Linked DNA regions of Occallatibacter riparius. Each later gene encodes a partner of the first gene's protein in a complex. Links are inferred from orthologs where the notes say so. Each region holds a gene or a part of one and is shown on either strand. Other genes may lie near its edges.

Region 1 (14,386 bases):
ATAAAACCGCTTTGCTGCGCGGGGGAACCGCCAGCGGTCAGCAGCTCCGCGCACCCCGGTCTGAAAGCTAGTGCGGCGCCGTCGAGAGGGTCGTTTCGTGTAGTGCGGTGCAAGCGATCATAAACATCATGGTCGCAGCCATTCCTGACTCGACCGAAGGCTCATCGTTATTCTTGAGACAGACGGCAGAATTAAATGGGGATTAATGGCCTGCACCAGAGTCCACCCGAACCGCACTGGGCTGAAATGTGCGGCTTTCAGAGAGCCTCAATGCACCTCGGGTCATTATTTCTCACGTTCCCAACCCGCGCACAGACCTTCCATGCTGTCATCTCATCCGCGCTGTACGGCCGCAGCAGGTCAACAGTTGGGCGCGATGTTCCCCGGATCCAGCCATCTCTGGTACTCCTCTGGTAGCAGGATTACCGGCATGCTGTTGTGCAAGAGCTCCATCAGTTCGTTCGGATCAGTGGTGACGATGGTGTAGATGCCGGCCCACCTCGGCCACACTGCACATCGCGATCGGGTAACGCTGTGGTAACGATCGAACTGAAAAGCCCGGCAAAACCCATGCACGTCTATGCAAAGGTTGAATCCATTGAATCTACGTAACTTCATTGAGCTTTTCCGAAGCAATGCAAACGCTTCCAAAACGCGCCTAATCCTCTCGAAATGCCCTTTCACGGCGATAACACGGGTTCAAATCCCGTCGGGGACGCCAAATCAGTCCAACAACTTAGCCATTGTGGGTTTCTCGCCATGTGCGCGAGCGTGACGCTATCGTGACATTTCGCGTCGTGGTGGGCGATCTTCCGCATTGGTGCGATCCGCTCAGGTGGGAGAATCGGGCGCATGGAAAAGGAGCATAGGAGCGCGCCTCTTGTACACCCTCGCACCGGAGGAAACCGTCGGAAAGCTGTCTGATCTCGTTGCTCGGGAGTGCAACGAAGAACGACAAATCATACGAGCGGCGGCAACTTTTGGGGCATCGCGTTTGCAGTCGCAGCCGGACGATTCAGATTTGGTCGTTTTAGGTTGAATCTTCTTGTCTTAAAGCGTTCACCGCGTCAGCGATCCAGTTCCAGCCTCAACCCACTTTCTCACTCCGGAATCGTAGCGCTTCACCACTCTGGCGGGACTCCCCGCTACCACAGAGTAATCAGGCGCATCTCGCGTTACGACCGAGGCCGCGCCTACGATGCAATACTTACCCAGCTTTACCCCCGGTAAGATGATCGAGTGCATGCCAATGAAGCAGTCGTCTCCGATCTCCACGGGCCTGTCTACCAGTTCCACGCGGTTGCCAATCTTGCGTGGATCACCCACGTCCTCATACTCGTGATTCACGTCTACAATGACGCAGCCCCCGGTGATGGTGACCCGCTTCCCGATGGTCATTCGTGAGCGGCATATGATGTGCACGTTCTGTTCAATATTGGTATGGTCCCCGATGGTCAGGCACGGATCCGCGCAGTCTGGTGTCCGGATGCATTCGATTCTGGCGCCGTTGCGAATCAGAACCCGCTTGCCGACGGAGGCGAACTCGGTATTCAAGAGCAGCATCGGCTTGATGATGCGACTCCCCCTCCCGACAGATCGGAACATAGACTGATACCGCAGTACTGTCCAGATGCGCTGCCACAGGCATGAAGCTCGATAGAGCCGCACACTCAAGGTCATTGGAAGCGCTCCCGTTTCCAGTCCCATAGCCCAATCTTGCCGCAGATCTCTTTGATAACGTGAGCGTTCACGCCGCACGGATCCTTCAGATGGAACGCCATCGACTTGGGCACCGTCCCGGACATCTCGATAACTCCAAGCAGCATGGCCCGGATCTCCTCTCGGGCAGCAGACTAGAGCCACAAAACAGTAAGGCACGATAATGTACTAGAGACTTATTTAATTCAACAAGTAAATACCGTCACTATCGACGTGTCAAGCACTAACAGATAGGAAAAAAACCTCCACCAGCCGTATCCGAATCAGGTGTTCCACCGTTCTGGCCTGGGGAACGACAGGAGCAATGTCGGGGAGATTCCTGCTACGAGTCAGCTCAGGGAATTCTCCTGAATAACGCAAAATGGAGCTGAGATTCGGCCTTAAATGGTTCATGCTCAAATCGAAATGAGAGGTGACAGTCAGGTTGACAGAAAGCCGCACAGGTCGAGTAGAAGGCCATCCGCTACCCGCCACAGCCGCGAGCACGTCGCTGGGGCACTTCCGGCTTGGTTCGGCTCAACCGCGGGCCGCTGCGCGGCGACTGCACGGCAGGGGAGCGAGGCGGATTCTTGCCGCCATTCGAGCCATCGCTGATAACCTTCTGGCTTCAGGATAGTGGAGGTGCTTTATGGCGGATATCACGAACAGCGCCAATCAAGAGCGGTCAATGCCCGACTTCTCAGACCCGCGCAAATGGAAACTTCTTTCCGCGTGCCCGCTATGTGGAGCCTCTCACCTTTCACTTAAGGTAACGGCCCGTGACCGTCACTATGGGAACCCCGGCACGTTCAAAGTTATGGAGTGTGGAGAATGCGGGGTCTACTTCTTAAACCCAATGCCTACCCCGGACTATTTGTCCAGCGCCTATCCAGATAACTATTACGCTCACGCCCTCAAAGCCTCCGAGGCGCCGCAGGGCTTGATTCGCCGGGTTAAGAAGATCCTTCGAACCGTGCTCTTCAACCGCAAAACAAAGGACCCTGAATTCAGCAGTCCCGGGCGAGTGTTGGATGTGGGCTCCGGATACGGTGTTTTTCTCAGCCAAATGAAACGTGACGGATGGGAAGTGTATGGCGTGGAGCCTGATTGCGAGGCCGCGGCGCGGGGACGGCAGGAAGGCCTCAACATCTTTGGAGGCTTTATCGAGCAAGCTCAATTCCCTTCTGATTATTTCGACTACGTGAGGAGTAATCATTCCTTTGAACATGTTCACAATCCACGGGAACTCCTCCGGGAAATGCGACGAGTGATCAAACCCACGGGTTATCTCTTCATTGGGGTACCAAATGTCAGAGGGCTCGCAGCGCGTATTTTCGGAACTTATTGGTGGTATTTGGGTGCTCCAGTACACACCTTCGGTTATTGCCCTCGGACATTGCGTGCACTATTAGAGTCGGAGGGCTTCAGCGTAGAGTCAGTCAAATATAACTCAGAATATGCAGGGATCTTCGGGAGTCTGCAGATTTACCTCAATCGCAACAATGGCAGGATGTCGAATGATGGAAGAGTGATACATAGCCGAGTGCTCATGGTGGCAGGCCACTGGGCGGGGCGGCTTCTGGATTTGCTAAGGGCGGGCGATTGTATCGAAGTCATAGCGCGACGCCGTTAGTAGTTCCTGAAAGGTGATTTTGTTTCGTGTCGGGACCGGTTCGCGATATAGCGCTGTCTGCCTGCTTCATTGTCGAGCACTTTACATCGGCGCTTCCCCAATGAAGGGGTAGCGTCACCGTCTGCATTTGACTTGCGTGAGCCAACGCAGGCAGCAGATGCGCTCATGGGAAGCGGCTTCCCGGCCATGAATGACAGTGGTACTACGTGATTTCGGTGCTTCATTGAGAGTAGTACTCCATTGGCTCAGGACGCCTGATATCCCGTAGCTCGATGGGCTTTGGCCCAGGTCTCCGAACGAGAGAGACCTGGCACCCTGATTAAGCGTTTCAGTAGGATCTATGCTCCAGCGGCCTTATGGAACCATCACCGGATCTGCTTCGCTTCGACATGTTTTGCGAAACGATCCAGAATCGCTTGCCAGCCTTGACGCTGTTGCTCCTCGGAGTGGGTAGTTTCAGCATCGAATGACTCGCGAACGGTGACCTCCCCATTGCGGTCGAGGAACTCCACACGAAGCGTCCTTTCGCCGAACCTGCTCTCGATTAGCTGGTGCTCTACGATGCGGGTATATGTCCCTGCAAAATCGAAACCCATACTGCCGTCTTTCGCCTCCATGCGCGACGAGAATGTTCCTCCCTCACGCAAGTCGACCGCGGCCGCGGTAGTATGCCAGTCATCGGAAGCCGCATTCCACTGCTTGATGTCCTCGGGATTTGTCCAGGCTGCCCAGACCTGCTCAATGGGCGCGGCCACAACCGTCTCAACGGTGATCTTCATTGTTGTCTCCTCTATTGGTGCTGAATTCAGCGATCGGATATCGTTCCGTTCGATTGGGGAAGTCGCGGTCAAGACAGAAGCGCCCGCACGCGTTCGTCGCGTAAATAAAGACCAGTCCAAACCAGGCTGGCGAACACGATAGGGAACAGAATATTGAACGACGGCGCACCGATACGCACCTGAGAGGCAACGGCTCCGCCAAGATAACCGGTGAGCAGAAGGGCGCCAAAGACGGCGCTTCGAGGAACAAAATACAGAACGGTGCAGGCCAGCAGCGCGAGACCGATGGGAACAATCGATGACTCGCGGAATCCGAGCTGCAGTGTGGCTGTTACGACGGCCGCAGGCTTCACGAACTTCATCACGGCGTCAAACAGAAAGAACGCTCCGAGCAGCATACTCAGGACGCGCCCGGTCCAGAGCTTCCATCCAGCGGAAGCGGTCTGATGTTGAGTGAAGTTGCCGGCGGCAGGTTGTGCGATGGCATTCATGGCTCATGTTCTCCTTCTGAACCAATGACCGAGGGAGTGCCGGAAACTCATCGGCCTGCGACCAAATTTTTCCTTAATTCATTGGGGAGGCAGATGGACGGGGAAACCGAATCGAGGGAACAGCCTGTTTACGTCCAGAAAGCTGTTGACCGCGGCGATCTGATCCCCGGCAAGCTCCAGAACAATCAGCGCCCACGCTGTGTGTCCGCCGGCCGGATTGGGTCGGTATTGGGCGAACGCAGGCCAACCCGAAGCGAACGTCGGAAGCAGGCGCGAGCCACGGCATCCCGATCCCAGGCCCAGCATCCACGTTTGAACATCCAACGGGCCCTGCAGCCATAGCGAGTACGGAGGCATGCAGAACGTGACCTCCTGCTTCATCAGCCCTACCAGGCCATGGACGTCATAACTCTCGAAGGCAGCGACATACCGCTCCACCATCGTGCGCTGAGCGGGAGTCAAGTCGGCTGGCTGATCGGGGCTCCTTTTCGCGAGTGAGCTACGGGCTCGCTGCAATGCGCTGTTGACTGAGGCAACCGAGCTATCCAGGGTCTCCGCAACTTCCGCAACCGGGCACTCCAAAACCTCCGCCATCAAAAGCGCGGCGCGCTGTTTGGGCGGCAGCTTTTGAAGAGCAGCTACGAAAGCGAGACGAATGCTTTGCCGAAGCGAGGCTTTTTCATCGGGTCCTGCATCGGTGTCCGCAATATCCGCGTCCAGAATTGGCTCAATCCAGTAACTATCGGGCTGCTGAGTCAGAGCGTCCAGAGGCGGCGCTCCCGGCGCAGGCGACCCTTCTTCGATGGGACGCGCACGGCGACCACGCCGGCTCAACTCATCGAGACAGACGTTGGTCGCTATGCGATAGAGCCAGGATTTTAGAGAGCAGCGGCCGTCGAAGCGGTCGTACGCCCGCCATGCACGGATCATGGTTTCCTGCACGGCATCATCCGCGTCGAAGGCCGAGCCTAGCATCCGATAACAGTGGCCTAGAAGAGCGGGCCTGTAGGCCTCAAATTGTAGGGTCTCAGCGATCACGCCAGGAAGTAATTCCAAGGCCCAGTATAAATCGAAGCCTCCATTACGGATCCATGTGGAACTTAGCGTTGGTGTCGATCAGAACCGCTAGTGCGGTCGTCCTATTTTTCCAAACCTAAAGACGCGCCTTCCGCACCTCTGGCTGATGTGACTCCCAACTCGACCAGCCATTCCTTGATGTTTGCTCCGATGACGTCAGGATGGTCCTCCTGCAGATAATGAAGCCCAGAACTGAGGTGCACGACTTTGCAATTCGTCAGCCGTTTGGCAAAACTCTCCGCAAAGGCCGGTGAAATGAGAGCGCCGGGGTTACCAACGAAAAGCAGTTTAGGGTAGATCGATTGCGTGAGAGCTCGATGCGCTTCCTCAAGGGTGCCATATACATCCGCGGGCTGGCCGGCAATCGGCAGCTCATTCGGAAAGCGCCAGGTTGGCACTCGCGACTCAGGCGTTGGGAATGGCGCACGGTAGACCGCCATTTCTTCTTCCTTCAGCTTTCTCGCCATCGCAGCTGGAAGCACTCCTTCGATAAATGCGTTTCCTTGAAGAATCATCTCCTCACCTACGCCAGGCGTTCTGAATTTCTGGAAGATCTCAACCTGGTCGGGGTGGAAGTCGTTCCAGGTTGGCATGGGGCGAATGAACTCCATGAACGCCAGTCCACGCACGAACCCTGGCCTGCGCGCTGCAAGATGAAAAGCCAGCGCCGTGCCCCAGTCTTGCGCAACCACGAAGGCCGACGTGATGCCGGCGGCGTCCAAAAATGCATCGAGATAGCGCGCATGATCGACAAAGCGATACGCGATATCGGGTTTTCCCGATTGGCCGAAGCCGATGAGATCGGGCGCAATGCAATGCGCTACCGGTGCGACGTGCGGAAGGATATTGCGCCAGATGTAAGAGGAAGTCGGGTTGCCGTGCAGAAAGAGCGCGACGGGAGCCGCGCTATCTCCGGCTTCGCGGTAGGCCATGGTGGAATCAAGGACTTCGACTTGGGGAAGCATGATATCGGTCAGAATATTCATTTTTTCTCCTTGAACACGGTTTCGAAGACGATCTTTCTGAAGCGGTCAAGCGGAGCCGGGCCCCGCTCCACTTTCATGCGCAGGATTGCGCCTTCCCAGGAAGAGAGAAGAAATTCAGCCAGGTCCATCGGATCGAAGGTCGAGTCAATCTCACCGAGGTCTTGCGCCTCAGCGATGCAGGCGGCAAAGGGCGCTCGCCACTCCTCGAAGATTGCCTCGAGCCTGTGGCGCAGGAGCTTGCTCTGCGAAGCAGTCTCAATGCTGAAATCACCTATCAAACATCCGCGATTCCATTTGTCACCGGCGAGACGCCCGCTGATGATCTCCAGATAACGATGCAGCCGTTGACGGGGCGTGAGGGTCTTGTCGTCCAGAGCACTTCGCACCGCGATCTTCACGTTCTCGAAGTAGCGATCGAGGACTTCCTTCGCGAACTCTTCCTTCGAGCGAAAGTGATTGGTGAAAGAACCATGGGGAGCGCCGGCTTCAGCACAGATATCGCGCACCGTTGCGCCCTGATATCCAGCTTGAAACATGACCTTGAGGCCGGCGTTGAGGATGTCTTCTCGAAGCGAGGTTCTCATGAAGAAATAATACGTACGTGCGTATTAACTGTCAAGAGATCTCAAAGGAACCTTGATCCATGATCTTGCCAAGCCAGCCCCGCTATCCTTGACTCACGTCTCGTGACAGACTTTGCCCAGTCCGTAAAGCAGCAGGCCGACATCGTCAAGGTGATCGAGCAGTACATCCGCCTGCGCAAAGCCGGCGCCGTGAACTACTCCGGCCTCTGCCCCTTCCACAAGGAAAAGTCGCCCTCCTTCAGCGTCCACGCGGTCAGGCAGTTCTATCACTGCTTTGGCTGCGGCGTATCGGGCGACGTCTTCAGCTTCGTAGCCAAAATCGAGAACGTCAGCTTCCCTGAAGCCGTGCGTATCGTCGCCCACAAGTGCGGCATCCCCCTGCCCAAAAAGGAATACTCCTCCCCTGAAGAAGCCGCCGAGGCACGTCTACGCCGCAAACTGCTCGACCTGCACGAAGCCGCCACCTCCTTCTACGAAGAGCAGCTCCGCGGCCCCGAGGGCGCCATCGCGCGCGAATACCTCGCCGGCCGCGGCCTCGATCAAAAAGGCCTCGAGAAATTCCGCATCGGCTACTCGCCCGATAGCTTCAATGCCCTGCGCGACCGCCTCAGCTCCATGGCCGACGCCGAAACCCTCCGCGCGTCCGGCTTGTTCAGCCAGAAGGAGCATGAAGACGGCACGCTCGGCCACGTCTACGACCGCTTCCGCAAGCGCGTCATGTTCCCCATCTGCAATGAGAGTGGCCGTGTCATCGCCTTCACCGCGCGCACGCTCGAAACCGGCGACAAGGCCGGCGCCAAGTACATCAACTCGCCCGAGACACCCCTCTACACCAAGGGCCAGGTCCTCTTCAATCTCGACAAGGCGCGCACTGCGATCCGCCAGACCGAGTTCGCCCTCCTCGTCGAAGGCCAGATGGACTGCATCTCCGTCTTTCTGCGCGGCATCCAGAACGTCATCGCCACCAGCGGCACCGCCTTCACTGAGCACCAGGTAAACTTGCTCCGTCGCCACACATCCAACGTCGCCGTCAACTTCGATCCCGATGCCGCAGGCGCGAACGCCGCCGAGAAATCCATCTCTCTCCTCACCGAAGAAGGCTTCACCATCAAGATCGTCACGCTTGAAGACGGCCTCGACCCCGATCGCTTCATCCGCGAGCGCGGGGTCGAAGCCTACGTGGCTGCCATCCGCGGCGCGCGCCGCCAGTCCGACTACCTCATCGAACGCGCCCGCCAGATGTTCCCCGGTGCCACGGGCGACCAGAAGGTCAAGGCGATGAACTACCTCCTGCCGCACATCAAGCGCATCCCTGAAGCGCTCGCTCGCGGCCAGTTCGCGCATGACGCCGCCCAGAAGCTAGGCATCGACTCCGCCGTCCTTCGCGAGGAACTCCGCCAGGCCGCCCTCAAGCGCCGCGACCATGTCGAAGTAAAGTCCTCGCCCCTCACCGAGGTGGAACGCGTTCTCCTCCGCGCCCTTGCCATCATCGACCCCGAGCATGAGGAGGCCCGGCGGCTCGCGGCTGCTGCCATCCAGCAGCAGCCCTCCTGGTTCGAACAGCTCGTGGCATTCCCCGCTATTCAGGCTCTCGCCAACCGCCAGGCCAACGACCCCATGGACGTCGTCGAGGACGAGAGTCAGCGCGCTCTCCTCGCCCAGGCCCTCCTGGGCGAAACGCGCCCACCCGGCGACGCCGAAGTCTCGGGCGCCCTGCAGCACATCCACGAGGAAGCCATCGAACACCGTCGCCGCGAGCTACTCCGCGAAATCGCCGAAGCCGAACGCCGCGCCGACATGACCGAAGCCCTCCGCCTCACGCAGGAGAAACTCCAACTCGACAAGGCGCTTCGCGAACTACACCAGCGCGGTCAGGAGTAGAGCAATGCGTCAGCCGCCCGAAGGCCCCCTATCTCTCACTCAGATGGATTGCATAAATTCCATAGGAGTTCAGATCGCGCGTGTAGTAGGCTTTCCCGTCCGGGCCCAGTGTGAGCGACGCGTCTAATATGCGTTCCCTCGGCAAGTCCATCACCTTCTTGGGCATCTGTCCCTTCAGAGTGATGCGCCACCAGGCCAACGGCGGATCTTTGGTTTGGCTCCTCAAGAAATAGAGGGCGCTGCCATCAGGCGACCACAGGTTCCATCCAACCGTGTCCTCCTGCGCTGTGAACCACGTGGTCCATACCTGCTTTTGGAAATCGAAGAGACGGATGGAGTGCATGTCGAAAGTAAACGCCGCAAGATAACGCCCATCCGGGGACCAGCGGGGGCTGAAGAGTCTCGACGAACCAGGAACCGGTCTCACCTTCCTCGTCTGGAGATCCACTCGAAGCAATTCCAGCTCCGCTGAGCCTCGGTCCCGCGCGAAAATGATCTCCTTACCGTCCGGCGACCAGGTGGGATCGGCCTGCTCATGGCTGTCTTCCTTGTCCGGAACCACCTGTTCGGGGGACCCGCCGTCGCGCGAAATCACCGCAATCTTCGTCAGCTCGCCCGGGCGTGTCCACTCGAAAGCTATCCTCGTGCCATCCGGAGACCACCGGGCAATTCCGGCGCTTGAGTCATCCGACGACGTCAGTTGCACGCGTTCACTCCCATCACTCCGGCTGCGCCAGAGACTGGAATAGGGAGTCGTCACATAAACCACCCACTGCCCGTCCCGGCTGAATTCCATCGATTCTGCTGGAACTCCGGACACAAACGGCTCCACCTTGTTTGTAACTGGGTCGTAACGAACTAATTGGCTGTCATCCTTCATCCCAAATGCAAACAGCGTCTTCCCATCGGGGCTGAAGGCAACCCGAGAGGCAAAGCACATGGGCCCACCAGTTAGTTGCACCGGCGCTGCGTGGCTGCTGGAGAACCACCCGCCGCGGCGCTCCCGCATCACCCATAAATTCTCGTGGAATGCGCCTTTCCAGGTGACCGCCCCGAAAACATAAAAGCGACCGTCAGGACTCCACACCCCGCCATCCTGCCGAGTTCGGTCGAGCCATCGCGGCAAGACGCGGTGTGCTCCTGACCCGTCCGTCTTCGCTTCCCACACAGCGCAGCCCGATGTCTCGCACGCGCTCAATCGCAGGCGCTGTCCATCGGGCGAAACCCGCAGGGCGCTGGAACCGCCAGGAGTTCCGGGGGCGGTCCACAGCTTGCGCGCCTGCGAGCCGTCTGTGTAGCAAATCCACACGTCCGCGCCCTTCGTGAAAACAATCTGACTCCCATCGGGAGTGAAGGTGGCGTCATCCGCACTCACATCGCCTACTCTCCGTGGCGGCCCCTGTGGCAGAGGATCAATCCAAAGAGACGAGGACGCACCCCAGTCGACAAGCAGCAAGCTGGAGCGGTCCGGTGCGATATCGAGTAAACCGGGCGCAAGTAAAGGCGTCTGCATCTTCGACGGCTCTCCACCGCCAGGCGAAGTCTGCATCAGTACCACTCGATCGTTAACGATCTCGTTGTAGTAGACTCGGGTTCCGTCGCTGGCCAGCATCGCCGTCGGTCTTCCGCCATTAGTACCGTTGGTGATCGCATCAATGCTCGTCACATGCGGCACTGCGCGCCAAAAAGCAACCAGCCACACCGTCACAATCGCCAGCGCAACAATGGATCCCGCAGCCACAAGCCACGGAAAGCGAGAGCTGCGGGTCCGCTCCGCGGTGTGCACCAAAACGGGGCCTTCGCTCTTGTCCTTCGCAGCCGCACCCAAAAGAGTCGAGACTCCGACATCTGAGTTCGGCTGAGCCCGCCTGGTCCCGTCTCCCGCGCTCCCATCTGCTTCGATTTCCGAGATAAACCGGTATCCAAGCCGCGGCAGCGTTTCGATATACCGCGCATGTTCTGCGTTATCTCCAAGCGCATCCCGCAGCCGTCTGATCGTGCTGTTCAGGCCATGTTCGAAATCAACAAACGTATCTTCCGGCCAGAGCTTCTTGCGCAACTCCTCGCGTGTGACCAGTTCGCCTGGCCGCTCCAACAGCATCAGAAGCACATCGATCGGATGTCCGTGCAGCTTCAGCCGGCTGCCGTTCCGGAACAGCTCGCGCGTGCGCATGTCGAATTCGAACGCGCGGAAATGCAATCGATTCGTCGGGGGGTGGACCGGACTTTCCATGGCGGCAAGCCTCCTGAAAAGCGAAGCCCGAATAGCCATCCGTGCGCACCGCGCACCCCAGTCTCGGCAAGAGCTTAGCACCGATTCAGTTATTTAGCTGTGATCTGGCGGATAAACGTTGCAGTTTGCGCGACTTGGCGCGTGATCAAACAGCAGTTCAGAAAATACCTCCCTTGCATTGATATTCCCGGACGACGGGCACAGCATGGTCCCGTCTGATGGGCCTCCGGCTGAGGCGATTCAGGTAGCGATTCAGGTACGGTTCCTCAACTCCGCTCGCCTTCGCAACAAAGCGCGCTCCCGTGTGACGGGAGCCTGCATAACCCGAACGTGACTTCGTTCACCTGGAGGGAGCTATGAACCGGCTTCTTTCCGCCAATATCTTCAGGAACGCTGCTGCGGCAGCCTTCCTCGTGCTGTTGTCCACCGCCTGTGCCGCAGTCACGGGCGACGCCGAAAAGATCTCCCAGTTGCTGCGCCAGGCCAAAACGGACGCGGTGCAGACCGCTAACGATGCCCTGCAGTTGGAGACATATTCCATGGCCAACATCCCCTGGCAGGTGCACTACTACCGCCTGGTTGCCACCGGAGACGGCGTGAACGCTCTGGTGAAGGATTGGAAGCAGCTTCAACAATTGCGCGACAAAGCCACTCCGGAGCAACAGGCCGTCATCGATCAGTTGGGAGAACTGCTTAACGGCCTCGCGATCCGAGTTAACGCAGCCAGGCACTACCTCGCTCAGAACCCGAATGAGGTCAACATGCCCACATTCCACGATCAGATCCGCGCCAACAACACGGACATCCAGAATGCGTCCCTCGCGGTGTGTCAGTGCGCCTCGAAAGCTCGCCAGCTGCTTACCGCCAAGGTCGACAAGAACTCCGGTCCCGATTGTCCCGCCGCCCCCACCAAGGGGCGTTGAAGCGGGAGGGACCAACGATGCCGTCCCATTGAGACGGCATCGTTTTGTCTCTGTGCCCCATCGGAACTCGCCTGCTGAACGCTTGCCCCTTACCTTGGTCGGTCCATACGACCGCAAACTGCGCGACCTGTACCAGAAGGGACGGGATCAGGAACGCTCATGACGTGGGCGAGATCTTCTCTTCCCGGCCAATTCCGTTGAGCACTCCTACAAGAAGACGGAAGGCCAAGTATCGTGCCCTCTTGTTGTCTTCACTCGCGTTCCTGGCATCACCGAGACGCATGAATCCGTGATCTGCGCCGTCGTACATAACCGGTTTATAGACCCTCCCAGCCGCTTTCATCGCATCGGTCGTCGCGGGTAAAGTACTGTCCACGTCCCCGTCGTTTCCTGCATAGAATCCATAGACGGGCGCGTTGATTGTGGTGACGTCAGCCGGCCCCGTTCCATAGAAGACGAACGCCGCGCTCAGGTCTTTGCGATGAGTAGCAAATGCAAAGGTCCGCCAGCCGCCCCATGAAAAGCCCACCACCACAACCTTGCCCTTGAACTCCGGAAGCTTCCTGGCATAATCCACCGTCGCATCAAGGTCGGCTGTCACGCCATCCGGATCAAGATCGGAGACAGCTCTCGTCACGTCGCTTTCGCTGGCGAAATCTCCGTAGCCGCCCCCGTTGGGACCGTGTCCACTCAGCAAATCGGGCGCAACCACCGTGAAGCCCTCGTCCGCAAGCTCGCCTGCCATATTCCTGGCCCAGTCGCTAAGACCGTAGACCTCGTGAACCATTACCACGACCGGAGCATCTTCTTGAGGCTTGGCAGCACGAACCACGAGAACTCGCAGCGCGCGGCCATCATGCGTGATCGTCGCGTACTCGCTGTGATGCCGCAGTTGGAGCCGCCAGAGCAGGATTCCCGTGGCAGCAATCAACGCAATCGCCACAGCAGCAGCGATCCTTCGCCGGTTCCTCTTTTGCCTGATTTCTGGTCGCGCTATATCCATCGAAGACAGGAAGCAGCACTCTTCATACCAACCGCAACCATCGCTAACAATCTTCGACTCAGGAAGTTAACGCGCAACGCCGTCACAGTGAATGACCGCTTTCAATTCAGACCGCTCAAATCCGGACACTTCATCCAGAGATATCGAGCCATGCGCTGGAATTTGGCAATGTGCGAATTCGCGGAATCCCGGTCTTATTCCGCCAGAAGCCGTCGGCTTAATGGAATTTTTTCCGCGCCGTCGAACCGGAGATGCCCGATAATGCGGGCGGCCTCCGCGGCACATCAAACTCGGCCCGAATCAGATCTCCCAGCCCTATTGTGCCGGAAGGCCTGGGAGTCCACCCGTGATCATCAAACTGCTCGTTGTCACTTTCTTCCTATCCCTCGTCGTTGCGTGCCTCGTCGCATGGCTATTTCGCAAATCGATCAGCGCAATCATGAGCCGCATCATCCATGAGTCCCTGAGCACCGCTTGGGTGCGCTACATGATGGTTGCGATCGTCGTTGTCGGCGTATCGGGCGGCGTGCGGCCCTGGGACTATGAAAAATACATCACGCCCCTGAAAGATCAACCGCTGCCCGTCCTTAATTCCGATCGTTGGATCCTTGAAATCTACCGAACGGTGATTGGAACGGCGCAGGCCGAGGTGTGGATGCTCCTCGTCTTCTTCGTCTTCGCGCTTATCTCGTATGTGCTCGTTCGCAATGCGGAGTTAAGGCAAGGCAAGGTGCAGACCTGACGAGCATGCCCCCGCACGGTGTGTCCCGTACTCGACCCGCTTACTGCGGCCCATACACGCTCAGCACGTGCCCATCGGGATCCTTGAAACTCGCCGCCCAGTCCGTTGCCGTCAGCGGATGCGGCGCCGCTTCAATGTGCACCCCTTTGCGGCTGAGCGCGCCTGCCGCCTGTTTCACATGCTCCACTGCAAACACGATCTCGCTCTCCCCCGCTTGGCGCCCCACTTCCGAGCTCACCACAATCGAAATTGACCCCGCATCAAAGAAGGCCAGATCGTCACTTTGGCTGTTGATCTTCAGCCCCAGCTTGCCGTGATAGAAATCCACGGCGCGGCCGACATCGGCCACGCCAAGC
Region 2 (14,459 bases), 750 kb from region 1 along the record:
ACCGAGGGATGGTGGCATGAAGGCGTGCTCGACCCGCTCGACCAGGCTGCGACCGAGCAGGCAGTCAGATTCAACACGCCTCAGGAGCAAGTATGAAGATCGTTCGCGAAGAAGAAGGGGCAACCTTGGTCCTTGTGGCACTGAGCATGACGGTGCTGCTTGGGTTCGTGGGTCTCGCAACCGACGTTGGAATCCTGCTGCGCCAGAGAAGGATCGCGCAGACAGTTGCCGACAGCGCTGCCCTCGCCGGCGTAACTGAATCCATGTATGAAGGCAGTCCGTCGAGCGTAACCTCGGGAATGTATACTGCGGCCTCCCACGACGCCACAATGAATGGCTTCACCCCGGGGTCGTCCAATGGGGCGGCGAACTCCGCGAACGGACTCACCCTGACCCTCAGGGTAGCTCCCACCATCTCAGGCTACAGCGGTTCCGGGCTGGTGCAGGCAACAGCGAGCTTCGCCACACCCACGATCTTCATGAACCTGTTCGGCATTCACTCCTTGAATGTCGCTTCCACAGCGATCGCATCGAACCTGCTTAATTCCGACGGGTGCTTCAATGTTCAGAATGGCGAGGGCCTGGCCAATCCCGCGGCCACCATGGGTGGGAGTTCCCAGCTGTTCGGTCAAAATTGCGGCGTCACCATTAACGGCAATCTGAGCATGGGAGGCAGCTCAAACATCAACGCTAAATTCGTTACCGCCTCTGGCACAATTACGAACGGTGGCAGTTCCAGCATCACCGGCCCCGTGTCTCAGAATGCTCCACCCACAAGCGACCCGTTGTCCAAGCTTCAGCAGACTGCGAATCAGCCACAGATCGATACCACCGCCAAGACTTGCACCGCGCCTTCCGGCACCGGGATGAGTTGCATCTACAACTTCAACAGCGGCAATCTCAGCGGCACACTGCAGTCGAACACCATGTATGTGTTCGACAAAAACGTAAATGGCGGCAACGGACCTTCAATCACCGGTTCGGTAACGGGTTCCAACGTCACAATCTATCTCGCCGACAACATCCCCTTCAGCTTCGCCAATAATGGAAACCTGAACCTCACGCCCCCGGGATATGGCCACCCCTGCGCGGGAAGCCTGAACCCGCTTTGCGGTGTTCTGTTCGACGCTCCCAGCGATGGCGCCAACGGCAAAGGCACCTACACCTGTTCGCATGGCAAGGGCAATAACTACGGCAACCCCGCTGAAATCTATTTCGATTTTGGAAGTAGCACGTCAGACCTGGAGGGCGTTATCTACGCGCCGTACATGCAGTTGTTCGTCCAGGACCAGGGCGCGTCTACCAAGCTGGCGAATGATGTAATCATCGGTAACTTCTGCTCGCAGGCTGCGACTCTCAAAATACAAGGGTACGACTCATCCGACTCGCCCCTGGCCAGAGTTGGGCTGATTTACTGAGCGGGTTAAAGGAGCAGATAGATGAAGTTTCGACTCAATGAAGAGAGTGGCGCGGCCCTGGTCGAGTTGGCCGTAATGATGCCGCTGTTCATCCTCATAACCTTCGGCGCCTTTGAGTTGGGTCGCGTCGCACACTACACCATCGAGGTAGAGAACGCGGCGCGTGCCGGGGCCTCGTTTGGCGGCGAGAACATGGGCAACGCCACGTCGACCAGCACGGTAGCCCAGGCAGCGAAGAACGATGCTCCCGATCTCTCCACGCTGACCGCCAGCCCGAGCGCAGGCTGCGTCTGCGAGACACTCAACCTTACCACCGGCACGCCCACCTACAGCCCGGCAAGCGGAACCGTGAGTTGCAGCGATGCGACCATCACCGCCTGCACTGGCTCCAGCAGCTCAGTCGCCCACTACGTGGTGAGTTACGTCACGGTCTCCACACAAGCTTCCGTCAATGCAGTGTTTTCGGTTCCACGGATCCTGCCGCGGACCTACACACTCCACGGATATTCCGCGATGAGGATTCTTCCAAATTGATCTGTCGACGAACATTACGGCAACGCATAGACGCCCTTCTACGGGGCGCTTTCAGGCGGTCGGCAAGAGACGATCGGGGCGCCACCGTCCTTGAGATGGCGATCTCCTTCACATTCCTGTCGGTCCTGATATTCGGCGTGTTTGAGGTCTGTCTGGCCGTGTACGCTTACCACTTTCTCGGCAACGCCGCGCACGAAGGCGCTCGGTATGCCATCGTTCGCGGATCGACCTGGACCTCCAGCTGCTCCGGATACTTGTCGAACAAGTGCACGGCATCCACAACGGATATCAAGAATTACATCGTCCACCGCAGCTATCCAGGCATACTTCTTACAACTGACAACATTTGCGTGCAGTATCGCGGCCCTGTCCCGGGAAGCGCAACGACGTCATGCAATGCCGCCAATTCAATCACCGGCGACAATGCCAAGGGAGACATCGTCCAGATCACGGTGAATTACCCATTCACCTTCAATCTTCCCGGGTTTCGCAAGAGTATCAACATGGCGAGCACTTCGCAGATGGTGATCGCCCAGTAATCCGCTGCCATTCGTGAACCGCGCCAGCGGATCACGCCAGCGACACATTGGCCTCCGTGGCGCCCAGGGAACCATTAATGTAAACAGAAGTTCTCCCCGGCCGGGTGAACTGTGTACGGTAAACGACACTCCAATCCAGCGGCCGTGTGTTCAACGTGCGATTCCTTGCATCCGGGGCCCGCGAAGTAGCTCAACCTCGCAAGCCCCGCCAGCCATCCTTCAATACTTCGCATCCGCGACACCGATCAGTTCATCGAGTTCCGGAGCCGTAGTTGTGCGCTGGCCATCGTCCTGCTTGCCCCGGTCTTCCGGCCCGGCCACGCCATCCACATGATCGATCGACAAGCCCTCGCCGCCGTCCATGGGCGACTGCACCTCATGCAAGCCATGCATGCTGGTCCACGGGCCTCGAACGTCCATGTCGGCCTCATCGCCAATCCCGGTTGAGCCGTTGAAATACTCATCCACGAGCTTCGGCGTGGGAGCCAGCCGCCCAATCGAGAAGGGCCGCTTCTCCAGGGTCTCCAGAGCGGCGGTGAATGCCTTCATGTGCGTGATCTCGCGGGTCATCAGGAATTGCAGTGTGTCGATCGACCCCGGATCGTCCGTATGGTCGATGAGCCGCTCGTAAACGATCTTGGCGCGCGCTTCCGCCGCGATATTGCTGCGGAGATCCACGTCGAGCTCACCGGTGATCTTCAGGTAATCGGCCGTCCAGGGATTGCCGGCCGAGTTGTATAGCGCCACCCCGCCACCCCCGGCGATGGTCACGAGGGGATCCGCTTCGGCCGCCTCCGCCTCGGTCTTCAGAGGCTTGAGGTGCATGCGGATCAGGGCGCCGACCACCTCCAGATGGCTCAGCTCTTCCGTGCCAATGTCGAGCAGAAGGTCGCGCCGCGCGATATCGTCCACGCAGTTCCAGCCCTGAATGGTGTATTGCATGGCAGCTGCGAGCTCGCCATTCGCGCCGCCGAACTGCTCGAGCAGCATGCGGCCGAACCGCACGTCAGGCGTGCCCACTTTGACGGTATACATAAGCTTCTTTACGTGGTGATACACAGAGAGTCCCTCCTCGATGGATCCTGATGGTTGTGGAGAGCGGACGCGCTTTCCCCGTCAAACCAGCGGCCTCATGAGCCGCAGCGTTGACGCCCGCGCGGGCGCAATTTGATCATCCTGCCGCTGTGATGCGAGGCTGAGCCCGAGGTTGGCCTGTCGATTGAAGTTCACATCTTCGGTGGGTCTGCTTTTGCAGATTCCTGTCCAGATGTTCACACCCATCCTCAGCCGCCTGTCCGCCTAAACTCGATCCATGGCCACCTTTGCCAATCCCGGCTACGATCCCGGTCTGCCCGCGGCAGTCGATGCCGAGAAAACTATCCTCGGCGCCATTCTCCTCGACAACCATGCGCACTCTGAAGCCGCGGAGAAGCTCGAAGCCGACGATTTCTCGCTCGACTCGCACAAGCGCATTTACCAGCGCATGGGCGACCTGCTGGCTGAGCAGCGCCCCGTCGACATCGTCACCCTGGCCAACGAGCTCGCCAAGTTCAAGGAGATCGAGGCCGTCGGTGGCGTCGCCTACCTCGCGTCGCTGACGGAAGGCCTGCCGCGCCGGCCCGTGATCGAGGAATACATCAAGATCGTCAAGGACAAGAGCCTGCTGCGGCGGCTCATGATGATCTGCTCCCAGGCCATCGCCCGCGCGGCCGACCAGAGCGAGACCGCCCTCGAAGTCCTCGGCGCCGCCGAAGCCGGCCTGCTGGAAGTCAGCGAGAAGAGCATCTCCAACGGCTTCCAGAGTCTGGACCAGATCGTCGCTGGCTCCTTCGGGTCAATTGACAACCTGTACAAGCAGAGCCGCGAAGTCACCGGACTCGCTACTGACTTCTACGAGCTCGACCGGAACACCAGCGGCCTTCAAAAGGGTGAGCTCGTTATCATCGCTGCTCGTCCGTCGATGGGCAAAACCGCATTTTCGGTCAACATCTGCCAGAACGCAGCCGTGAACCACGGGGCGGTGGTGGCTGTCTTCTCGCTCGAAATGGGCAAAGAGTCGCTCCTGCGCCGTATGCTTTCTGCCCAGGCCTGGGTCGATCAGCGCAAGCTCCAGACCGGCTTCCTGGGCCGCGAAGATCACGACAAGCTGCAGAAGGCCCTCAATGACCTGGTCGAGTCGCGGCTGTTCATTGACGATACGGCCGGCATCTCGCTGGCCGAAATGCGCGCCAAGGCCCGCCGCCTCAAGCAGCAGAACAACGGCAAGCTCGATCTGATCATGATCGATTATCTGCAGCTCATGTCCGCCACGTTGCCCTCAGCCGGCGGCAAGCGCTACGAGAATCGCACGCAGGAAGTCTCCGCTATCTCGCGCGGACTCAAGGCCCTGGCCAAGGAACTCGACGTGCCGGTAGTTGCGCTGTCGCAGTTGTCGCGTTCCAGTGAGCGCCGCGGCGACGACAAGCGCCCTCTGCTTTCGGATCTCCGCGAATCCGGCTCCATCGAGCAGGACGCCGACGTGGTCATGTTCATCCACCGCGAGGCGTACTACAACCGCGACGAAGAGATGTCGGAGTCCGACCGCGCCAAGAGCGAAATCATCATCGCCAAGCAGCGTAATGGCCCTACCGGCACCATCCACCTCAACTTCATCAACAAATACACCCGGTTCGACAATCCCGCGGAGGCAGTGCCCGGCGAGTAGTTATGCCAAAGCTCGTCCGGCGGTCCGGTAACTAAAGTACATAGATACCTCAGAGTGAAAGCGGAGTTACCGCTTTCGAGTCATTGAATCTACGGCATTTCGCTGGTGTACTTGGGGCGATCCACCTGGAGCCGCTAATGCACGCCGAAACGCCGTCGGGAAGATCTCGCCTCTTTCTACGCTCAAGTTATTCCGCAAGTAAATGCGCCTGTTGGGCGATGATCCTTCTCATCGTGGCCTTCTTCCCCGCCTGGCTGCACGCACAGGACGACGATGACGCGGATGATGACTCCGACGGGCCGTTTGTCAATCTGATCGTGACGTATGCCGCACGCGGCGATGCGACGGTAAGTTTCTACTCGTATCAGTTGGCAAACCTCGGCGGCATCCAGGCGGCTCTGGAACAGGCCTTGCATTGCCCGGCCGGTTCGCTCGTGAATCCGCCTGCCCAGACAGAACTTCCGCGATATCTAAAGTCCCGCCCGCTGAAGGATCAGGAACGATACCTGAAATATCGGGAGCAGATGCGGCACGGAAATCTAATCGGCACATGCGCCGGCGCCATGCAGCGCGCCGGGCTTCTGCTCTCCACAAATATCCCATTGGACCGGCTCAACGGCGAACTAAGAAGCGCCGGCATTCGGAAACTATGGGTGCACATCACCTATCCGCGGGCAAGGTTCGCCGAGTCGTCCGCCGCGGGCCGGAGCCCCAGACTGCCGGAAGAGGAACTACAGGCCAACTCAGCGCGTGCGGAACTTTACGATGACGCGAGTTACGCCATCGATACGGCATCCGCATCGCCTGATGCCATTCATCTTGCCTTCGGGTTGCGCCGGCAGGACGCGATCCGTGCGGCGGTGTTGCCGGTCATCTTCCTGATTACGCCAATCGTGTTGTGCCTGTGGATGCGGCGCGCGGCCATTCGCGACTCTTCCGCGGATCCCATCGGCGCGTGGTTCAGCTACCTCCGCGTGCTCCTCTTCAGCGGCAATTGCCTGCTGCTTATCTGGATCGTGGGGCAGACCGTCCGGAAAGGTTTCGACGACCTGATCGGCTACTACACATCGGCGCACAGCGCGAGTGCCGTCGCACTGAACGTGGGCGTGCTGTTTCTGCCGCCGTGGATCGCATACTTCGTCTGCCTGCTCCTGTCTTACCGCGTGTTTGCACAGGCCCGTGGCAACCGGTGGACACGAGGAGAGTTCCTGGCCAGCCATGCCCTGACACTGGCCGCGCAATTTCTCCCGGTCATGTGTCTCATAGCAAGCATAGAGATGGCCCCAATCAATGGGCAGGCTTCAATGGCCCTGCTCTTCTGCGTCTATGCCTCGTACAAGCTCTGCACCTGGCTGCTGTCGCGAGTTACAGGAATGCAGTTTGAGCCGTTGGCCACCGGCGAGCTGCGCGATTGCGTATTCACGTTCGCGAAGAAGGCCGCGGTGGAACTGCGCGGCGTATTCGTCATGCCCGCTGGAAAGTCGCAAATGGCGAATGCGTTTGCCTCGCGTCAGCGCATGGTGATGTTTACGGACTACCTGCTGAGCAGGCTCAACAAACGCGAGGTCGCGGCGATCGCCGCGCACGAAATTACCCACATTCAGAAAAAGCACGCGATGTGGACGGGCCTGGCGTTTTTTGGCCTGATGTTCTCGCCTGAGATCTTCTACTGGATATTGCGCTCCGTTTTGGGAGCGTTCCGGCATGCGCTGGAACTGCGGCGAGTCGCCGATGGAGCCGCCGCGGCCCCCGGTCTCTCCAACTTGGTGCATTTCGGTGATCGGGTGATGGCTTTCCCGGAACTGATCCTGGTGCTCTACATCATCGGTCTCGTTCTCTATTACCTGCAGTCGCGCTATTTTGAGCATGTAGCCGATGCTGGCGCCTTGCAGTTATCCGGCGATCCCGAGGCTGTGATTACAGCGCTGCTGAAGCTGGCGCGCCTGAACCTGCTGCCAGTGCAGTGGGACCGTGTCACCGGCTCCCTCATGACTCATCCCTCCATGCTGCGCCGCGTAGAGCGCCTGGCAAAAATCGGCCAGGTTCCACCCGAGCGCCTGCAGGAACTGATGCGCGAGCAGGCCGTCGGTCGAGCCGAGCCCACAGATGATGCGACCGGGTTGAGCGAAGAGCAATTTAAGGAAGGCGCGCCGCGCAATCCCGTAGTAACCCTAAGGGCCGTTTCCGAGCTGCTTGCGCTGAAGAAGTGGGTCCTGCGCTTCTGCTCCATTGCGACGCCGGGCCTGGTGGCGCTGGCCATCCATCATGCGGCTCTTCCGCATCCCGCGCCTGCATACATCGGCGGCGCAATCGCATGCTTCGCAATCTACGTGCTGGTTGGGGAGTGGCAGTCCGTATGGGGGCTCTCGCGGCGTCGCCAGAGATTTGTGACACGGCTTGAGGCAGAGGGAATTGCATGCGGCGAGGACCGCGCGGAGCTGATCGATCTGAATCCGCATCCCGTGCTGCGCACATACGACTTGGTCTTTGTATGGGACTTCGGCATGCTGTTCCTGGCGAAGGACCGGCTCAGTTACGCCGGCGACCAGTTGCGCTTCGCGCTGCGGCCTGAACAGGTACTTGCCGTGCGGCTGGGTCCCGGCATCCCGGATTGGCTTCCGGTTCGGCGAATCTATATTGACTGGCAGTTGGAACCGGGCGCGCCGGTGCAGACGTGGAACCTGGGAGTCAGGTCCCCTTGCGCATTTTGGCGAATCCGGAGCCAGGTAAAAGCAAAGTATGAAAACTTGCTGCGCTGGAAGCTCTCGTCCGCCTCTTTTCCTGAGGCTCCGGCTGCCCTGCAAAGCCTGCCCGCGCCTTCCATAGGCGAAATCACCAATCACGCCTTGCGTTCAATGGTCTCCATCCGGCGATACCTGAAGGTGGTGTTCCTGAACATGATCCTGGCCATCGCCGCGTGCGTTGTGTTCCGAATCCCGTCAGCATGGTATGTCTGCCTCTTCGACTTCCTCATGCTCACCTGGTCGTTTTCACCATTCTGGTTCTTCAAGGAGGCAGGAGCGGCCGCCCAGACTAACGAGGGTCTGCGCGGACATGAAACGCTGGCGCGCGAGGCGGGCGACTGAGCAGGAGTTGCAATCCGCGAATACTGCCTAAGCGGCCGTTCTCTTTCTGTCGAGAAGCTCGATGAGGTCGGAAACGAGCACCGGCTTGGGAAGGAAGGATATCTCCTGGGCAGGCTCAAACGGCAGGTCGCTCGGATCGAAATGATGCAGGTTGGCGGAGGTCAGAATGATCTGGCACCCAGGCTGCTCTTTCGAGAACCACTCGGCCAGATCGATGCCGCTGAGCCCGGGCATGACGACATCGGTGACGAGGACGTCAGGCCGGAAGCGCTGCGCCGCCTGCGCCGCCCCCTTTGCACTGTACTCGCACATGGTCTGGAAACCACGATGGCGGAGAATTCGCGCGAGGGTGTCGGCGATGGCGCACTCGTCATCGACCACCAGAACGCGGACACAGTCAGGGGAAGAGGGCAAAACAAAATCCTTTTGACGGCACCACAGCCATCATTGTCTCAATTTTATCCAATGAAAGAACCGGGGATTGTCCCTAGTATTTTGACGCATAAATCGCATTTATGTCGCGCTTTTTTCAAGGCGGTTTTGCCAGCAGGCGTTACGGACTCTAGAAGGCGGCGGACGAAGCCGATCGAGCTCTCTAGAACTCGTTCATCACCATAACAATTCGTCCGACGATAAGGTCGCCAGGCGACTCCCCCGGCCCGGGCTCGAGCAGGTCAACCGGAGCAGCACGATTATGCGGCCGCAGCAACAACCGGCCAGCCTGAAAATCCGCATAGCGCACCTTCAGGCGCGTGTCGTGCCGCACGGCGTAAAGGTTTGCCCGTGCAGGCCGGTATTGCAGCAGTGAGTTGTAGTGGCGGTCGAGGAACACCACGCTGTCCGCCAGCACGATCGGCTCCATGGCCGGGGCATCGAGCGCCGGGATCTGGATGGCGACAAAGCGATGCCACGCGCGCCGGCTGACCGTGGCTCTGGCTATGGCCCTGGACAGCAACCCTGCCGGAACCGGCAGCAGCTTTTGCACGGCGGCCAGCCTGAGTTGCGGCTCGTACATGGCGGTGGAGTGCGATACCAGCGGCACATGAAGCAGGTCTTCCATCTCAAAGGGGGGCGGTCGCGAGGGCACAAGGTCCGCCGCGGTCATCTGCTGAGCTTTCAGAACTCGATCAAGACCCTCCAGCGACAACTGCCGCTTGCCGCCTAGAAAATTCGACAGGTGTGGTTGGCCGTAGCCTGTCTGGCGCGCAAGAAGCGAAACGCTGAGTGTTCCCCGCTGAATTCTGCGCAGCAGCTCGAGCCGTAGATGCTCGTGCATCTGGGAAAAGTTCATGTGGAAAACTTGCCCAAGGCAATAACTCGCAACTAACTTCAATTGCTGTCAGCAAAACAATTACGCACAAATCGCCTTATTCTCTCGGTTCCTGAGTTCCTTGGAAAGCCAAGGAGCTGAGTTTCACCGGAAAGCCGTTGACCGAAAAGGTTCTGCTTCATAAATTATTTCTACTTACATCACACACTCTGGGGTCTGCCTCTGCACACGCGTGTCGCCTGAAACTCCGCCATAACCAGAAACTGTCGCGGACAGCGTCCATGCCCGCCGGGGAGTTCCTTCTTCCGGCACAGAAGCAAACACCAGGAGATACGAGGCACGTTAGAGGCTTCGATCTGGGTGCTGTGTGCGACTTTCCAGAATCTGTGCATTATTACCGTTATGTTTTGTGTAGAAGGAACCCGGCAGGCAATCCCCCAACAGGACGGTTCGATCCTGAAGCACCCGCCCGCGTCCCGCCTAACCCCGGTTCTAACAAGGAGAAGAAACAAAGGCCGGGATACGAACCCAAGGGAGACCCATTATGGAGTTGCGCGTGCAACTGAAAGTTTGCGAAGGGTGCGGCAGTCTTTGGTTCCGCGCCCAGAATCACTGCAGTACTTATTGCCGAGAGTGTGCCACCAGGCTCGCCGATTTCCCTGTGGACACCGGCCGGCGCCGCGGGCCGAAGCATAGGCTGTCCACCCCGAACCTCATGCGGACGTGGACAGTCGCTGAAGCAGGAGGTGCCGAATGAGCGCCGTCCTGCAATTTCCAACCATTGCCCTGGCAGCAGCCGCTCAGCGCCAATGGCAGGCAACCGGAACCTACGAAGCGCACCCGCAGAGCGAGGCGACGCCTCAAAGCGGCTTCGGACCAGCCCGCCAGCTTCCAGATTCTCCGTCGGCCTCTCAGATGCCTGGAATCGGCGAGCAGCCGATTGGCCGTCCAGTTCCTTCTCCGAACCTGGCCTTCTACCGCAAACATACTGAAAGGCTGCTGCGGCGCTACCTGCTCGCTTCCATGCTGGTGGCCCGGTCTCCGGTTGTCTTTAGAGAACGCATAGGACGCGGCCGCTCCTCCAATCGGCGGAACTACACCTTCGAGGACAGCGTCATCTTCGTGCTTGATGTGGAGAAAGGGCTGGAGCAGGTCTCGGCGCTCGACCGGGTGCTCATCAACCGGATCGTGCTCCAGGAATACTCCATCACCGAGGCGGCGCTGCTGCTCAACAAGAGCCAGCGAAGTATCGGGCTTCGCTTGGCCGACGCACTCGACCGCCTCACCGGCATTCTGATCGAGAATGGCACCCTCAAGATCCCGAACCGCCAAGGTCCGATGCCGGAAATAGATACCGACGACTAACAGGGATGCCCATCCCTGGTGTGAACCGAATACAGCCGCAGTCGGGTCATGCTGGAGATGGGCATCTTCCTATACGAACTTGGGCAGACCGCAGTCTCAAGCCAGAGCGCTCAGCGAAGGAGCCTAGTTGGCGGCCTTCTTCAGCACCGCTGTCCCCTTCTCATCCATCAGAATCGCCGACTGCAGTTTGCGGAACTCCGCAGCTTTGCCGGCAGCTATCTCCACTTTCTTCACCACGTACTCGCGTTCGTAGTGAAGGGTCTTGCCCTTGGCACTTACCGCGGAGTGATAGCTGGCGAAATCCACGTCCAGATCCACCGGGTCAGGGGTCTCGTCCACCACATAGCCGTCGGGCAGAGTGATGTCGAAGGAGTCCTTCCACCTCCCGGTAGCATCCAGATCGATCGGCACCTGGCGAGGCTTGTCATCGAAAGGCATGGCATAGGACCCGACCACGCGCGGCCGCACCAGCAGCAGAGGACCGGCCGTATGCGCATACTGGCTGGCCGTCAGCTTGTAGTGGAACTCCAGCGGCTTGTCGAGCGCCGGAGGCTGCACAAACTCGAACGAAGTCAGCGACACCCCCGGCAAATCGCGCGCAATCTTCTTCTCCAGATACTCGCGCCGCTGCTTTTCATCGGTGTCCTTGAGCAGATAGCGCATGTCGCTGCCGTCAGGGCCGCTGTGGACCGTATCTAGCGATCCGGTCAGCGTGCCGTCCGCCTGAAGCGAGAATGCTCCTGTGCGCTCCGTGCCGTTAGCGGTCGGCGGCAGCACCGGCAGCGCGATCACCTGGCTCGATCCGCCCGCGGCCAGCAGCCCATAACCACCCTGCTCGTTTGAGGGCAGGTTACCCACCGGCGTCCGCTGATCGGTGGGATCAAAAATCAGGTATCGCTTGCCGTCCTTGCCCTTCACCACAGCCTGCAGGCGCGCGTCCTGCACATCATCGGGGACCTCGATCGCCGTGATCATGTGATCGCCTAGCAGCGACGGGTCCTCCGGATCGACGACCCCGCGCCGGTGATCCACGGGGACGTAATAGGCCTTGATCCCAGCCACCTGCAACATCGCGATCAGAAGAGTGGTCTTGTCCTTGCAGTCGCCATAACGATTGCGATAGATATCCCCCGCATGATTCGCCTGGAGGCCGCCAATGCCTCGGCTGACAATGAAATAACGGATGTTCTTCTGGATGTCTTCGGTGATCCGGCTCAGCTTGGAATAGAAGTCCGGCGCGCCGGCGACAAGCTCATTCACCCGGGCAGTAATCTCCGGCGATGGCGTGGGACGGTCCTGCTCAAGCTTCGTCACCCACTGTCCGAGCGCACGCCACTCCTGGTCCTTTTCGGCGATGGCTGCATCTCCCCATTGCACTGTCATGCGCCCGGCAAGCGCGAACCATTCCGGCGACGAGGGCACATCCCGCAGGTTCAGCGCCGGCACATCTTTCAATTCCCACCGCCAGTGATTGGGCGCAACCTGCGCCGGCTTCACCGGATCAAACCGGTGCCACGCCTCGGAATAAGAATGACCCGCTGGCAGGTCCAGTTCCAGCGCCTGGAACACCACCGGAATACCGTTCTGCAGGGTCCAGACCTTCTCCTGCATGTAGGGCTTCATCACCTCTTCTGACTCGCATACGATCGTCGCGCCCACGTCAACGGCCGGAGGATGTGCGATGCGGGCCTTGCGCGTTGAGAGCATGACGGGCACGTCGGTATCGCCCTGCTCCACAAAATCCGTAGGCTGCGCTTCGTATGTGTTCTTTTCATCCGCCGCGATAGTCCACACGCGGAAATAGTTCAACTTCTCGTCGACGTCGTAGCTGACTTCGCAGGTGTTGTGCCGCCCCTGTGGCTTCAGAATGCGGATGACCTGGCGCTCGCGTTCCGTCGCCCTGCCGTTACCGTCGATCGTCTCGACGTACTCGTCATAGAGAATCACCGCAGTGGCATCCTTCACCACCGCGGCAGCCGGCGTGGGCGTTTTAGCGGCCTGCACGCCCCAGTCCGGTACCGGCTGGCCCTTGCTGAACCAGCTCGCCGAAGCCGGCATACAAGCCGCCGCGATCAATACGGTCACCGCAGCCCATCCAGTCAATTGGTTCCTCAAACCTGCCATCCCTGCCCCCGCCCCACGCTGGCCTCTCTATTCCCTATTCCCTGCTTTTACTTCGCTGCCTGTGCGGCCCGCGCCAGCACCAGTTGCTGCTGATCGGCCGTCGCCACCTTCTGATAGAAGTCGCGTAGTTGCGTGTAATCTTTCTGCTCAACCAGCGTGAAGTTATACGCCAGGCTTCGGGCGATTTCCACTTTGTCCTTGTCGTTCTTCGACGCCACGCGCAGTTGCGCCGAACTTCCGAACGGAATTGTCGCCGCCTGGGGAGCGCTCTCCACCGCGAAACCCTCCGGCAGGTGATAGGTCACGTCATCCACCACGCGTTCCGGATAGTGCACATCCACCGGGATCTTGCGGGACTCGGTGGCCACAAACGGATGCTTGGCACGTGACTCAAAGAACATGCCCGGCAAAAAGAAACGCTTGCCCGTGGCGCTGCCAAGCTGGCCATTGACCTTCAGCACGGCCACAAGATTGGCGTTGTAATCATCAAGCGCGAGGAAGTGATCGAACTCGGCCTCCATCCCCTCGGGCACGCTGTCACGCATCGTTTCGTTGAAGCGCTTCTTGACCTCGTCCTCATCATTGCGGATGGCTGTCTGCCGCCAGTGGAGCGCCTGCTGGCCGCTCATGACGACCCGCAGGGTGCCAGCTGCGCTGCCGTCCGGGCTCACCGTCAGGTCGGCGACGCGCTGCATCGTGTTCTGCGTGTACAGGTTGCCCGGCGTTGCCGCAATCTCGGCGCCCTTGCCACTCACACGAAGCCCGCTGGCATACGTGTGCTTCCAGTGCAGCAATCCGAACGGGCACATCTTCTGGCCGGGGTCGAGATACACTTCCTTGCCATTGATCGTCGCCACGGCAATGTAATCGTCGAGCTGCAACACTTGCAGGTAATCGGGATCGAAAATGGCGCGATCGCGATTCACTACCTGCATGGGAACTACCTGCAGACCCGCAGCCCGGGCCATCGCCACGTAGAGCAAAGCCAGGTCGTCGGAGCCGCCGCTCTTCTGCATCCACACATCCTCGGCCTTCTTGACCTCCTTGATCTTCTCCTTCTTGCGTTCTTCTTGGCTCTTGCGTCGCGTGAAGTCGGTGTTCTCGAGCTTCATCACCGCGTCATAGAGCTTCTTCGCCTTTTGCTCCTCGGTGTCGGTTGCACTCACCAGCTCAGCCACTGCTCCTTTGATCGCCTTATCGGCGCTGGCGAACTTCTCCGTATCCTTGGCCCACTCCTTGCCGCGCTCCCGCCAGAACTGCTGCCCGTCTGGGTAATCGGCGTAGTAGAACGCGATGCGCATCTTGAGGCTGTTCAATGGCGGCATCCAGTCCTCGTCAGGCAGGGCCGGCACATCGTCGACATCGTAAGTAAAGCGGCCCTGGCTGTCGCGGACAACCTTGGTGCCTTCCTTCACGTGC

What was found.
Region 2: the proteins of dnaG (region 1) and dnaB are in contact, whole or in part, in a crystal structure (PDB 2R6A), measured with the Geobacillus stearothermophilus proteins. The link is inferred for Occallatibacter riparius from one-to-one orthologs. Residues at the interface, in WP_049624496.1 of Geobacillus stearothermophilus: Lys456, Leu457, Leu458, Pro459, Ala460, Asn463, Ala464, Leu467, Leu535, Leu536, Ile537, Ala538, Gln544, Glu545, Asp548, Tyr549, His552; in WP_033016901.1 of Geobacillus stearothermophilus: Ser13, Glu15, Ala16, Gln18, Glu91, Leu92, Asp94, Ala95, Val96, Pro97, Thr98, Ala99, Ala100, Asn101, Tyr104, Tyr105, Ile108.

What each region holds. Positions count from the first base shown.
Region 1 is NZ_CP093313.1:1,263,542-1,277,927, forward strand. Bases 6,824-9,739 are described here. They hold dnaG (DNA primase), read left to right. Parts: upstream 6,824-7,350; coding sequence 7,351-9,129; downstream 9,130-9,739. Other genes in these bases: MOP44_RS05010 (TetR/AcrR family transcriptional regulator), read right to left, coding at 6,824-7,248; MOP44_RS05020 (winged helix-turn-helix domain-containing protein), read right to left, coding at 9,158-9,739. Outside these bases: MOP44_RS04965 (hypothetical protein), read left to right, coding at 1-71; MOP44_RS04970 (SOS response-associated peptidase), read right to left, coding at 361-618; MOP44_RS04975 (acyltransferase), read right to left, coding at 1,060-1,563; MOP44_RS04980 (hypothetical protein), read right to left, coding at 1,677-1,826; MOP44_RS04985 (class I SAM-dependent methyltransferase), read left to right, coding at 2,348-3,331; MOP44_RS04990 (SRPBCC family protein), read right to left, coding at 3,697-4,110; MOP44_RS04995 (DoxX family protein), read right to left, coding at 4,179-4,601; MOP44_RS05000 (sigma-70 family RNA polymerase sigma factor), read right to left, coding at 4,680-5,639; MOP44_RS05005 (haloalkane dehalogenase), read right to left, coding at 5,741-6,664; more of MOP44_RS05010, read right to left, coding at 6,661-6,823; more of MOP44_RS05020, read right to left, coding at 9,740-11,362; MOP44_RS05025 (hypothetical protein), read left to right, coding at 11,719-12,285; MOP44_RS05030 (dienelactone hydrolase family protein), read right to left, coding at 12,443-13,228; MOP44_RS05035 (hypothetical protein), read left to right, coding at 13,635-14,030; MOP44_RS05040 (VOC family protein), read right to left, coding at 14,071-14,386. UniProt on the Escherichia coli protein: RNA polymerase that catalyzes the synthesis of short RNA molecules used as primers for DNA polymerase during DNA replication.
Region 2 is NZ_CP093313.1:519,586-534,044, forward strand. The notes cover bases 3,011-5,999. They hold dnaB (replicative DNA helicase), read left to right. Parts: upstream 3,011-3,803; coding sequence 3,804-5,195; downstream 5,196-5,999. Other genes in these bases: MOP44_RS01960 (manganese catalase family protein), read right to left, coding at 3,011-3,550; MOP44_RS01970 (M48 family metalloprotease), read left to right, coding at 5,414-5,999. In the rest of the region: MOP44_RS01945 (TadE/TadG family type IV pilus assembly protein), read left to right, coding at 93-1,418; MOP44_RS01950 (TadE/TadG family type IV pilus assembly protein), read left to right, coding at 1,440-1,952; MOP44_RS01955 (TadE/TadG family type IV pilus assembly protein), read left to right, coding at 1,949-2,491; more of MOP44_RS01960, read right to left, coding at 2,711-3,010; more of MOP44_RS01970, read left to right, coding at 6,000-8,281; MOP44_RS01975 (response regulator), read right to left, coding at 8,309-8,695; MOP44_RS01980 (hypothetical protein), read right to left, coding at 8,877-9,572; MOP44_RS01985 (hypothetical protein), read left to right, coding at 10,305-10,916; MOP44_RS01990 (DUF3857 domain-containing transglutaminase family protein), read right to left, coding at 11,040-13,040; MOP44_RS01995 (DUF3857 domain-containing protein), read right to left, coding at 13,088-14,459. UniProt on the Escherichia coli protein: The main replicative DNA helicase, it participates in initiation and elongation during chromosome replication. Travels ahead of the DNA replisome, separating dsDNA into templates for DNA synthesis.